DNA from 2 places in the Streptomyces sp. NPDC101225 genome. Region 2 is predicted to be linked to the other one. Evidence: riboswitches for the same ligand, from Rfam matches in the RefSeq annotation. Region 2 holds a riboswitch; the other holds the start of a gene.
What was found. A riboswitch is a leader RNA that binds a small molecule or an ion and turns the genes downstream of it on or off. The one in region 2 is predicted to bind S-adenosylmethionine.
Positions count from the first base shown of each region.

Region 1: linked by a shared signal. The riboswitch ahead of thrC (threonine synthase) and the one ahead of ACIRPX_RS12785 (aminotransferase class V-fold PLP-dependent enzyme) in region 2 are both predicted to bind S-adenosylmethionine.

Region 1 covers NZ_JBIWOE010000027.1:102,395-106,738, forward strand. Annotated here, with positions in the region: gene ACIRPX_RS31065 (trehalose-6-phosphate synthase) at 1-124, opposite strand, end outside; gene ACIRPX_RS31070 (glucosyl-3-phosphoglycerate synthase) at 211-1,155, opposite strand; SAM riboswitch class I at 1,286-1,442, shown strand; gene thrC (threonine synthase) at 1,460-2,746, shown strand; gene ACIRPX_RS31080 (MoaD/ThiS family protein) at 2,837-3,112, shown strand; gene ACIRPX_RS31085 (cold-shock protein) at 3,563-3,769, shown strand; gene groL (chaperonin GroEL) at 4,076-4,344, shown strand, end outside.
Region 2 covers NZ_JBIWOE010000007.1:108,815-113,158, reverse strand. Annotated here, with positions in the region: gene trpD (anthranilate phosphoribosyltransferase) at 29-1,093, shown strand; SAM riboswitch class IV at 1,207-1,323, shown strand; gene ACIRPX_RS12785 (aminotransferase class V-fold PLP-dependent enzyme) at 1,486-2,889, shown strand; gene ACIRPX_RS12780 (Lrp/AsnC family transcriptional regulator) at 2,935-3,216, opposite strand; gene ACIRPX_RS12775 (rhomboid family intramembrane serine protease) at 3,213-3,947, opposite strand; gene ACIRPX_RS12770 (hypothetical protein) at 4,114-4,344, shown strand, end outside.

The DNA.
Region 1 (4,344 bases), on a different contig from region 2:
CGGAGACCAGCCCGCCGCCGCCCCGCCTGGGGGACAGCGAGCCGTCGTCCTGCATCTTGTACGAGACCGGTCCGCGGTTGGACGCGACCAGCACCTGATGAGCAGCGCCGTGCGTGGAAGCCATAAGCCACAACCTAGCCAGGGCCGTAAACGCTCAAACGTTTGGTTGCCCCTCGCGGGTGGACCGTATACGGCGTGTGACCGGCGGTCTCAGGCCACCCGGCGCTCGGCGTACTCGGCGATCTCCGCCATCGGCGGGCGTTCCTCGGTGTCCACGGAGTAGGTCCGTGGCTCGAAGCCGTCCTCACCGCGCTCGAACTGGGTCAGCGACGGCCGCACGAGATGCCCGCGGGCCAGCCTCAGCTGCGCCGTGCGGTAGATCGCGGCGGCCATACGGCCCAGCGCCTGACCGTCCTGGTGCCGGTGCTTGCGCACCCCGACGTCGACCTGGGCGAGCGCGTCGAGACCCACCAGGTGCAGGGCGTCGACCAGCATGCCCAGCTCCACGCCGTAGCCGACCGGGAAGGGCAGCTGCTCCAGGAGGCTGCGGCGGGCCGCGTACTCGCCGCCGAGCGGCTGCACGAAACCGGCCAGCTGCGGCCAGTGCATGTTCAGCAGGGGGCGCGCCATGAGCTCGGTGACCCGGCCGCCCTGGCCCGCCGCCCCCGCGAGCGGGCGGTCGTACATGCCCTTGACCAGATCGACCTCCGGATCGGTGAGCAGCGGGCCCACGATCCCGGAGACGAAGTCGGAGGAGAACTCCCTCAGATCGGCGTCGATGAAGCAGACGACGTCCCCCTCCGTGACGAGCAGGGAGCGCCACAGGACCTCGCCCTTGCCGGGCGCGGCCGGGATGCGCGGCAGGATCTCGTCCCGGTGCACCACCCGCGCGCCCGCCGCGGCGGCCACCGCGGAGGTGCGGTCGGTGGACCCCGAGTCGACGACGACGATCTCGTCGACCAGCGGGACCTGCTGCATGAGGTCGTGACGGATGACGGCGACGATCTCGCCGACCGTCTCCTCCTCGTTGAGCGCGGGCAGGACGACGGAGACCGACTGACCCGTGCGCTGTTTGGCGGCCAGTATCCCGTGGAGCGGGCGGTCGGCCACGGACCAGGAGCGGGTGCGCAGCCAGCGCTCGACTTCTTCCAGCACGGTCGGCGGCTCCTCACTGTTGTCTCGCGTTACGGACGGCTCTCTCAACTGTCCTGGTCGTCGGTTACAGTCTTGAACAACGCCGATGACCATCGCATGTCCGGGGTCACCGCCGTTCACAACCGCATACAGCTCATCCAGAGGGGCAGAGGGAAACGGCCCGATGAAGCCCCGGCAACCCTCCAGCCGGTACTCGTAGATCACTGCTGATCGTTCCGCGAGGCTCTCCGGCTAGGGAAGGTGCCAAATCCGTCTCACGGCGAGATGCGTCGTGAGGAAGATGAGGAGAAAGGGCCTCGCCTCCATGGCTGCGCAGACTGCTGCAAGCACCACCGACTCCACCACCGTCGACCTCGGCCCCGCCGCCGCCCTGAGCTGCCGCGAGTGCGGGCACCGGGTGCCTCTCGGACCGGTCTTCGCGTGCGAGGAGTGTTTCGGCCCGCTCGAGATCGCGTACGACTTCTCGGCCTACGGCACCGAGGAGCTGCGCAAGCGGATCGAGGCGGGCCCCGCGAACATCTGGCGCTACGCGCCCCTGCTGCCGGTCCCGGCGGACGTGGCGGACAAGCCGAACATCAACCCCGGCTGGACCAAGCTCGTCAAGGCCGACAACCTCGCCCGCGAGCTGGGCGTGAGCGGCGGCCTGTACGTCAAGGACGACTCCGGCAACCCGACGCACTCCTTCAAGGACCGCGTGGTCGCGCAGGCCCTGGAGGCGGCGCGCGTCTTCGGCTTCACCACGCTGTCCTGCTCCTCCACCGGCAACCTGGCCGGTGCCGTGGGCGCGGCGGCGGCCCGCGCCGGCTTCCGCTCGTGCGTCTTCATCCCGCACGACCTGGAGCAGGGCAAGGTCGTCATGGCGGCGGTCTACGGCGGCGAGCTCGTGGGCATCGAGGGCAACTACGACGACGTGAACCGTTTCTGCTCCGAGCTGATCGGTGACCCGGCCGGCGAGGGCTGGGGCTTCGTGAACGTCAACCTGCGGCCGTACTACGCGGAGGGGTCCAAGACGCTGGCGTACGAGATCTGCGAGCAGCTCGGCTGGCGGCTGCCGGACCAGCTGGTGATCCCGATCGCCTCCGGCTCGCAGCTCACGAAGATCGACAAGGGCCTGCAGGAGCTGATCCGGCTCGGGCTCGTCGAGGACAGGCCGTACAAGATCTTCGGCGCCCAGGCCGAAGGCTGCTCGCCGGTGTCGGCGGCGTACAAGGCCGGGCACGACGTGGTCCGCCCGCAGAAGCCGAACACCATCGCCAAGTCGCTGGCGATCGGCAACCCCGCCGACGGCCCGTACGTGCTGGACATCGCGCGGCGCACCGGTGGTGCGGTGGAGGACGTGAACGACGAGCAGGTCGTCGACGCGATCAAGCTGCTGGCCCGGACCGAGGGGATCTTCGCGGAGACCGCCGGGGGCGTGACCGTCGGCGTGACGAAGAAGCTCATCGAGAACGGTGTGCTGGACCCGGGCCTGACCACGGTGGTCCTCAACACCGGTGACGGGCTCAAGACGCTGGACGCGGTGGCCGGGACGGGGCTGACGGCGACCATCCGTCCCCGGCTGGACTCGTTCCGCGAGGCCGGACTCGCGTAAGAGGTAGTTGTTCGTCTGCGGGCCGGTAGGGGCTGGTCGCGCAGTTCCCCGCGCCCCTGACCGGGCGTCGTAGCTGACCGGAGGTTCCACGTGAGCGTCAACGTTCGTATCCCCACCATCCTGCGCACCTACACCGGCGGGCAGGCCGAGGTCGCCGCCGAAGGCGCGACCCTCGCCGAGGTCATCGCCGACCTGGAGAAGAACCACACGGGCATCGCCGCCCGTGTCCTCGACGACCAGGGCAAGCTGCGCCGCTTCGTCAACGTGTACGTGAACGACGACGACGTGCGTTTCGAGCAGGGGCTGGAGACGGCGACTCCGGACGGCGCCGGCGTCTCGATCATTCCGGCCGTCGCCGGCGGCTGACGAACAGGTCGGGCGCCCCGATTATTACCGTCGGTAAGGTCGGTGACGAAGAGTTCATCGAATTGCCCCCTCCGTGAGAGAAGCGGAGGGGGCAATTCTGCATGGTTGAGCACGGTACAGTTGGGGAACCGGCCCGGATCTGCATGCCGGACGCATATGGCTTCCGACTTCTCGGGCAGCGAGAAGTCGCCAAAGTGTGCAGGTTTTTTGCACCTTATGCTCCTTTTGTGGGGCCCGACTTGCCCTGGATTCTGGTGAATTCTCGGTACATTCCCGACCGGTCGCGCCCGGATTTCTCGTCCGATTGACCTGTTGCAGACGGCAGTTGGACAGATACATTCAGCCGCGGTCGACGCGTTCCGGCGCACGCCCCCAACCGTGGGGGGTGAGGTCTGACCCGGATTCGCGAAGTGCGGATCCGTGCAAGGGCCAGTAATAGGGGAGTTAGGCATGGCTCAGGGCACCGTCAAGTGGTTCAACGCGGAGAAGGGGTACGGCTTCATCGCGGTCGACGGTGGTGCGGATGTTTTCGTCCACTACAGCGCGATTCAGATGGACGGCTACCGCACCCTGGAAGAGGGTCAGCGGGTCGATTTCGAGATCTCGCAGGGCCAGAAGGGGCCGCAGGCGGACATGGTCCGACTGGCGACCAGCTGAAGCACGCGCCGGATCAACTGCAGCGACGTTCTTCCGTTCTTGATCGAAGGGTCCGCGCCCTGGGTGCGGACCCTTCGGCATGTCCGGGGGGTGCCGGCCCGGACCCTGGGTAGGCGCTTGCACTCTCATGGGTCGAGTGCTAATCATTGGCGTTAGCACTCTGAAGGTGAGAGTGACAACGAAGGACCGGGTCGGTGAGGCCCGCAGGCCGGGTGGGGCAAGGAACCACACGGCAGGCGTGCCGTCCGTCGCGGGCGCGGGCGCGGTCCGAAGGAATCACCCCCAGTCCTGGAGGGACCACTTCACATGGCCAAGATCATCGCGTTCGACGAGGAGGCGCGGCGCGGCCTCGAGCGCGGCATGAACCAGCTCGCGGACGCCGTGAAGGTGACGCTCGGCCCCAAGGGCCGCAACGTCGTCCTCGAGAAGAAGTGGGGCGCCCCCACGATCACCAACGATGGTGTCTCCATCGCCAAGGAGATCGAGCTCGAGGACCCGTACGAGAAGATCGGCGCCGAGCTGGTCAAGGAAGTCGCCAAGAAGACGGACGACGTCGCCGGCGACGGTACGACCAC
Region 2 (4,344 bases):
CTCTTCTACGACACCCAGGAGCGGCCTGATGAGCGCTGTGACCCCCGCTGGAGGCGACACCGCGGCGGGCCGTTCCTGGCCCGAGGTGCTGAACGCCCTGCTGTACGGCCACGACCAGAGCGCCGACGCGACGGCCTGGGCGATGGACCAGATCATGCGCGGCGAGGCGACGGACGCCCAGATCGCGGGCTTCGTCGTGGCCCTGCGGGCCAAGGGCGAGACGGTCGAGGAGATCACCGGCCTCGTCCGGACGATGTACGAGCACGCCAACGTGATCGAGGTGCCCGGGCGGACGGTGGACATCGTCGGCACCGGCGGCGACGGCGCCAGGACCGTCAACCTCTCCACCATGTCGGCGATCGTCGTGGCCGGCGCGGGGGCCACGGTCGTCAAGCACGGCAACCGCGCCGCGTCCTCGGCCTCCGGTGCCTCGGACGTCCTGGAGAAGCTCGGCGTCAACCTGGAGCTGACCCCGCGGCGGGTGGCCGAGGTGGCGCAGGAGGCCGGGATCACCTTCTGCTTCGCCATCAAGTTCCATCCGGCGCTGCGCCACGCCGGCGCCGCGCGCGGCCAGCTGGCGATCCGCACGGTGTTCAACATCCTCGGTCCGCTGACCAACCCCGCCCAGGTGCGGGCCCAGGCGGTCGGGGTCGCCGACCCGCGGATGGCACCGGTCGTCGCGGGCGTCTTCGCCGAGCGCGGCAACTCCTCGCTGGTCTTCCGCGGGGACGACGGACTGGACGAGCTGACCACCACGGCCACCTCCCGGGTGTGGATCGTCCGTGACGGCAAGGTCACCGAGGAGACCTTCGACCCCCGGGAGGTCGGCATCGAGCTGGTGCCGGTCGAGGCGCTGCGCGGCGGCGACCCGTCGTACAACGCCGAGGTGGCCCGCAGGCTCCTCGACGGCGAAAAGGGGCCGGTACGGGACGCCGTGCTGCTGAACTCGGCGGCCGCGCTGGTGGCCCTCGACCCGGGTCCGGCTCCGCTCGCCGAGCAGATCCGGACCGGGATGGCCAGGGCGGCGGAGTCGATCGACTCCGGCGCGGCCAAGCGGGCGCTGGAACGCTGGGTGGCGGCCAGCAACGCGTAGGGCCGCCCGGCAATTCACAGCCTCAGCGGCAACGGCAGCGGCAGCGGGATCGCGGTCCCGGCATCCGGACACGGGTTGCGGGACCGCGATCACGTCACGTACGTTCCCTTCCAGGTCATGAGTGACAGTCATGAGGCCCCGGCCGACTGTCCGGCAACCCTCCGTCCGTGGCGGGGTGCCCCGGGTGAGGACCAGGCCGTGGGCAGCGAGGTCCACGGCAAGCGCGGATCCCTCGTACACCAGGGGTCCTGGTCGTCGAGGAGCCCTCTGTGAGCAAGCGAATGCGATAGGGCGTCGAGCCCCGCCTCCGCACACCCCCTTTCCCCCTTTTCCCGTGCTCGAGCCGTACCCGCTCGCACGGTGAATCCGCTTGCCCCTCACAGGAGTTCGCCATGTCCCTCGCCACCGCCACCGCCGCCGCCACCGCCGCCGCCACCGCCGCCGCCACCGTCGCCGCGGCCCGGTCCGTCCGCGCCCCGCTGCCCGTCCTGGGCCGGGACGTCACCGTTCCGCTCGTCACCGGCGGCGAGGTCGGCTACGCGGCGCTCGACTACGCCGCCAGCGCGCCGGCCCTGCAGCGCGTCTGGGACGACGTGGCGGCCTACGCCCCCTACTACGGCAGCGTCCACCGCGGTGCCGGGTACCTGTCCCAGCTGTCGACCGAGCTGTTCGAGAACGCCCGCCGCACGGTCGCCGAGTTCCTGGACTGCCGCACCGACGACCAGCTGGTCTTCACCCGCTCCACGACCGACTCGCTGAACCTGCTCGCCCGGGCGCTCCCCGCCGGCTGCCAGGTCTTCGTCTTCGAGACCGAGCACCACGCCGGCCTGCTGCCCTGGCAGGACGCCCGCGTCACCTACCTGGACGCGCCGCGCACCCCGCAGCAGGCCGTGGCGGCCCTGGCACGCGCCCTCGCCGACCGCGACCCCCGCGGTCCGGCGCTGGTCTGCGTCACCGGCGCCTCCAACGTCACCGGCGAGCTGTGGCCGGTGCGGGAGCTGGCCGCCGCCGCGCACGCCCACGGTGCGCGGATCGTGCTGGACGCCGCGCAGCTGGCTCCGCACCACCCGCTGTCCGTACAGGACCTCGACGTCGACTGGGTCGCCTTCTCCGGGCACAAGCTGTACGCGCCCTTCGGTTCCGGCGTGCTGGCCGGCCGCGCCGACTGGCTGCGTGCGGCGGAACCGTACCTGGCGGGCGGCGGCGCCAGCCGCAAGGTCGCACGGCGGGAGGACGGGGGAGTGGACGTGGAGTGGCACGCCGGCGCCGCCCGCCACGAGGCGGGCTCGCCCAACGTGATCGGCGCCCACTCCATCGCCTCGGCCTGCAAGGCCCTGACCGAGGCGGGCTTCGACTCCCTGGTCGCCCGCGAGCGGCACCTGATCGGCAAGGTCCGCGCGGGTCTGGCCGACGTCCCGGAGGTCAGGATCCTCTCCCTCTTCGGCGACGAGGCGCCCCGGGTCGGCGTGATCTCCTTCGTCGTCGAGGGCTGGAACAGCTCCCACTTCGCGGCCGCCCTGTCCGCCGAGTACGGCATCGGCGTCCGCGACGGCCTGTTCTGCGCCCACCCCCTGCTGCGCGCCCTCCTGGGCAGCGACCCCACGACCCGGGGCGAGTGCGGCGCCCCCGAGGCCGCGCCCGGCGAGAAGTCCCTCAACGCCGTCCGGGTCAGCTTCGGCGCCGGCACTCCCGACGAGCACGTGGACCGCTTCGTCACGGCCGTGCGGGAACTGGTGCGCGAGGGCGCGAAGTGGCAGTACCGCACGGAGGACGGCCGCTGCGTGCCGGCGGTCTGACGACGCCGGTGCCCCGCGTCCGAGGGTGACGCGGGGCCGGTCCGGTCAGGAGTCCAGGCCGATGGCGAACGCCGCTTCCAGGTCGTGCTGGGAGTAGGTGCGGAAGGCCACGTGGGTGTCCGTGGCCTCGACGCCGGGGATCTTGCTGATGCTGCCCGGGATGACCTCGGCCAGGTCCTCGTGCTGCCTGACCCGGACCATGGCGATCAGGTCGTACGTGCCGGTGACCGAGAAGACCTCGCTCACGGACTCCAGCGCCGCGATGGACTCCGCGATCTCGGGGATCCGGTCCACGCTGGTCTTGATGAGGACGATCGCGGTGATCACGGCTGGTTCTCTCCCTCAGGGGCCGGAGCAGGGGCGGACTTCACTCTAGCCGTACGGCCGAACCGCACCCAGGCGTAGCAGAAGCCCAGCCCGAAGCCCACCAGGTGGGCCAGGTACGCCACCCCCGGTCCCTGGTCCGCGCGGCCCGTCGCCAGCCACTGCAGGGTGGCCCAGAACGGCAGGACGACCCAGGCGGGGAAGCGCACCGGGAGGAAGAAGAGGAACGGGAGCAGGCTTGTGACCCTGGCCGTGGGGAACAGGAAGAGAAACGCGCCCAGGACGGCGGAGATCGCCCCGGACGCCCCCACCAGCGACTGCTCGGAGGCGGAATTGGCGGCCGCGTACCCGAGCAGGGCCAGACAGCCGCAGCCGAGGTAGAAGAGGGCGAACTCCGTGCGGCCCATCCGCTCCTCGGTCATCACGCCGAAGACGTAGAGGAAGAGCATGTTGCCGAGCAGGTGCACCCAGTTGCCGTGGACGAACAGGGCCGTGGCAGGGGTCAGCACGGCCCTCGCGGAACCCTGGAACAGCTCGGCCGGGATCACCCCCCACCGGTGGAAGTACGCGCGCTGGGCGGCGAGCAGCGCGTCCCCGGAGCCGTAGGCCTGGTTCAGGCCCGAGGCCGGGCCGATCGCGAAGACCAGGCAGCACAGGACGAGCAGCGTGCAGGTGACGGGCGCCGACGGAGGCCGGCTCGTGCTGCTGACGGTCGGGCTCCGGTGGCTGATCATGGCTACAGAGCATGACGTAAGGGAACGTACTCGCACAGAACGCCTCGCCGCCGTGGACGGGCGGGCGGCGGGTTGCCGCCAGGCCGTAGGGTTACGGCCACACGCTCCAGGGAAGCTGGCGCGTCGCGGACAATGGACGACCTAGAAGGAAAAGGTACAAGTCACGATGACGGTTCCCCTGCCGACCGCCTCGACACGGTGGCGCTGCACCCTCTGCGGCAACCTCACGCGGTTCGACGTGACCCGCTCGTCGAAGGTCGTGGAGTACGTCCACCTCGATCTGGCCGGTGAGCCGAAGGTGGAGGAGCGCGACGTGGTCAGTGAGACCATCGAGTCGGTGCGCTGCCGCTGGTGCAACGCGGTGGACCAGGTGGAACTCGTGGACAGGCCGGGCGCC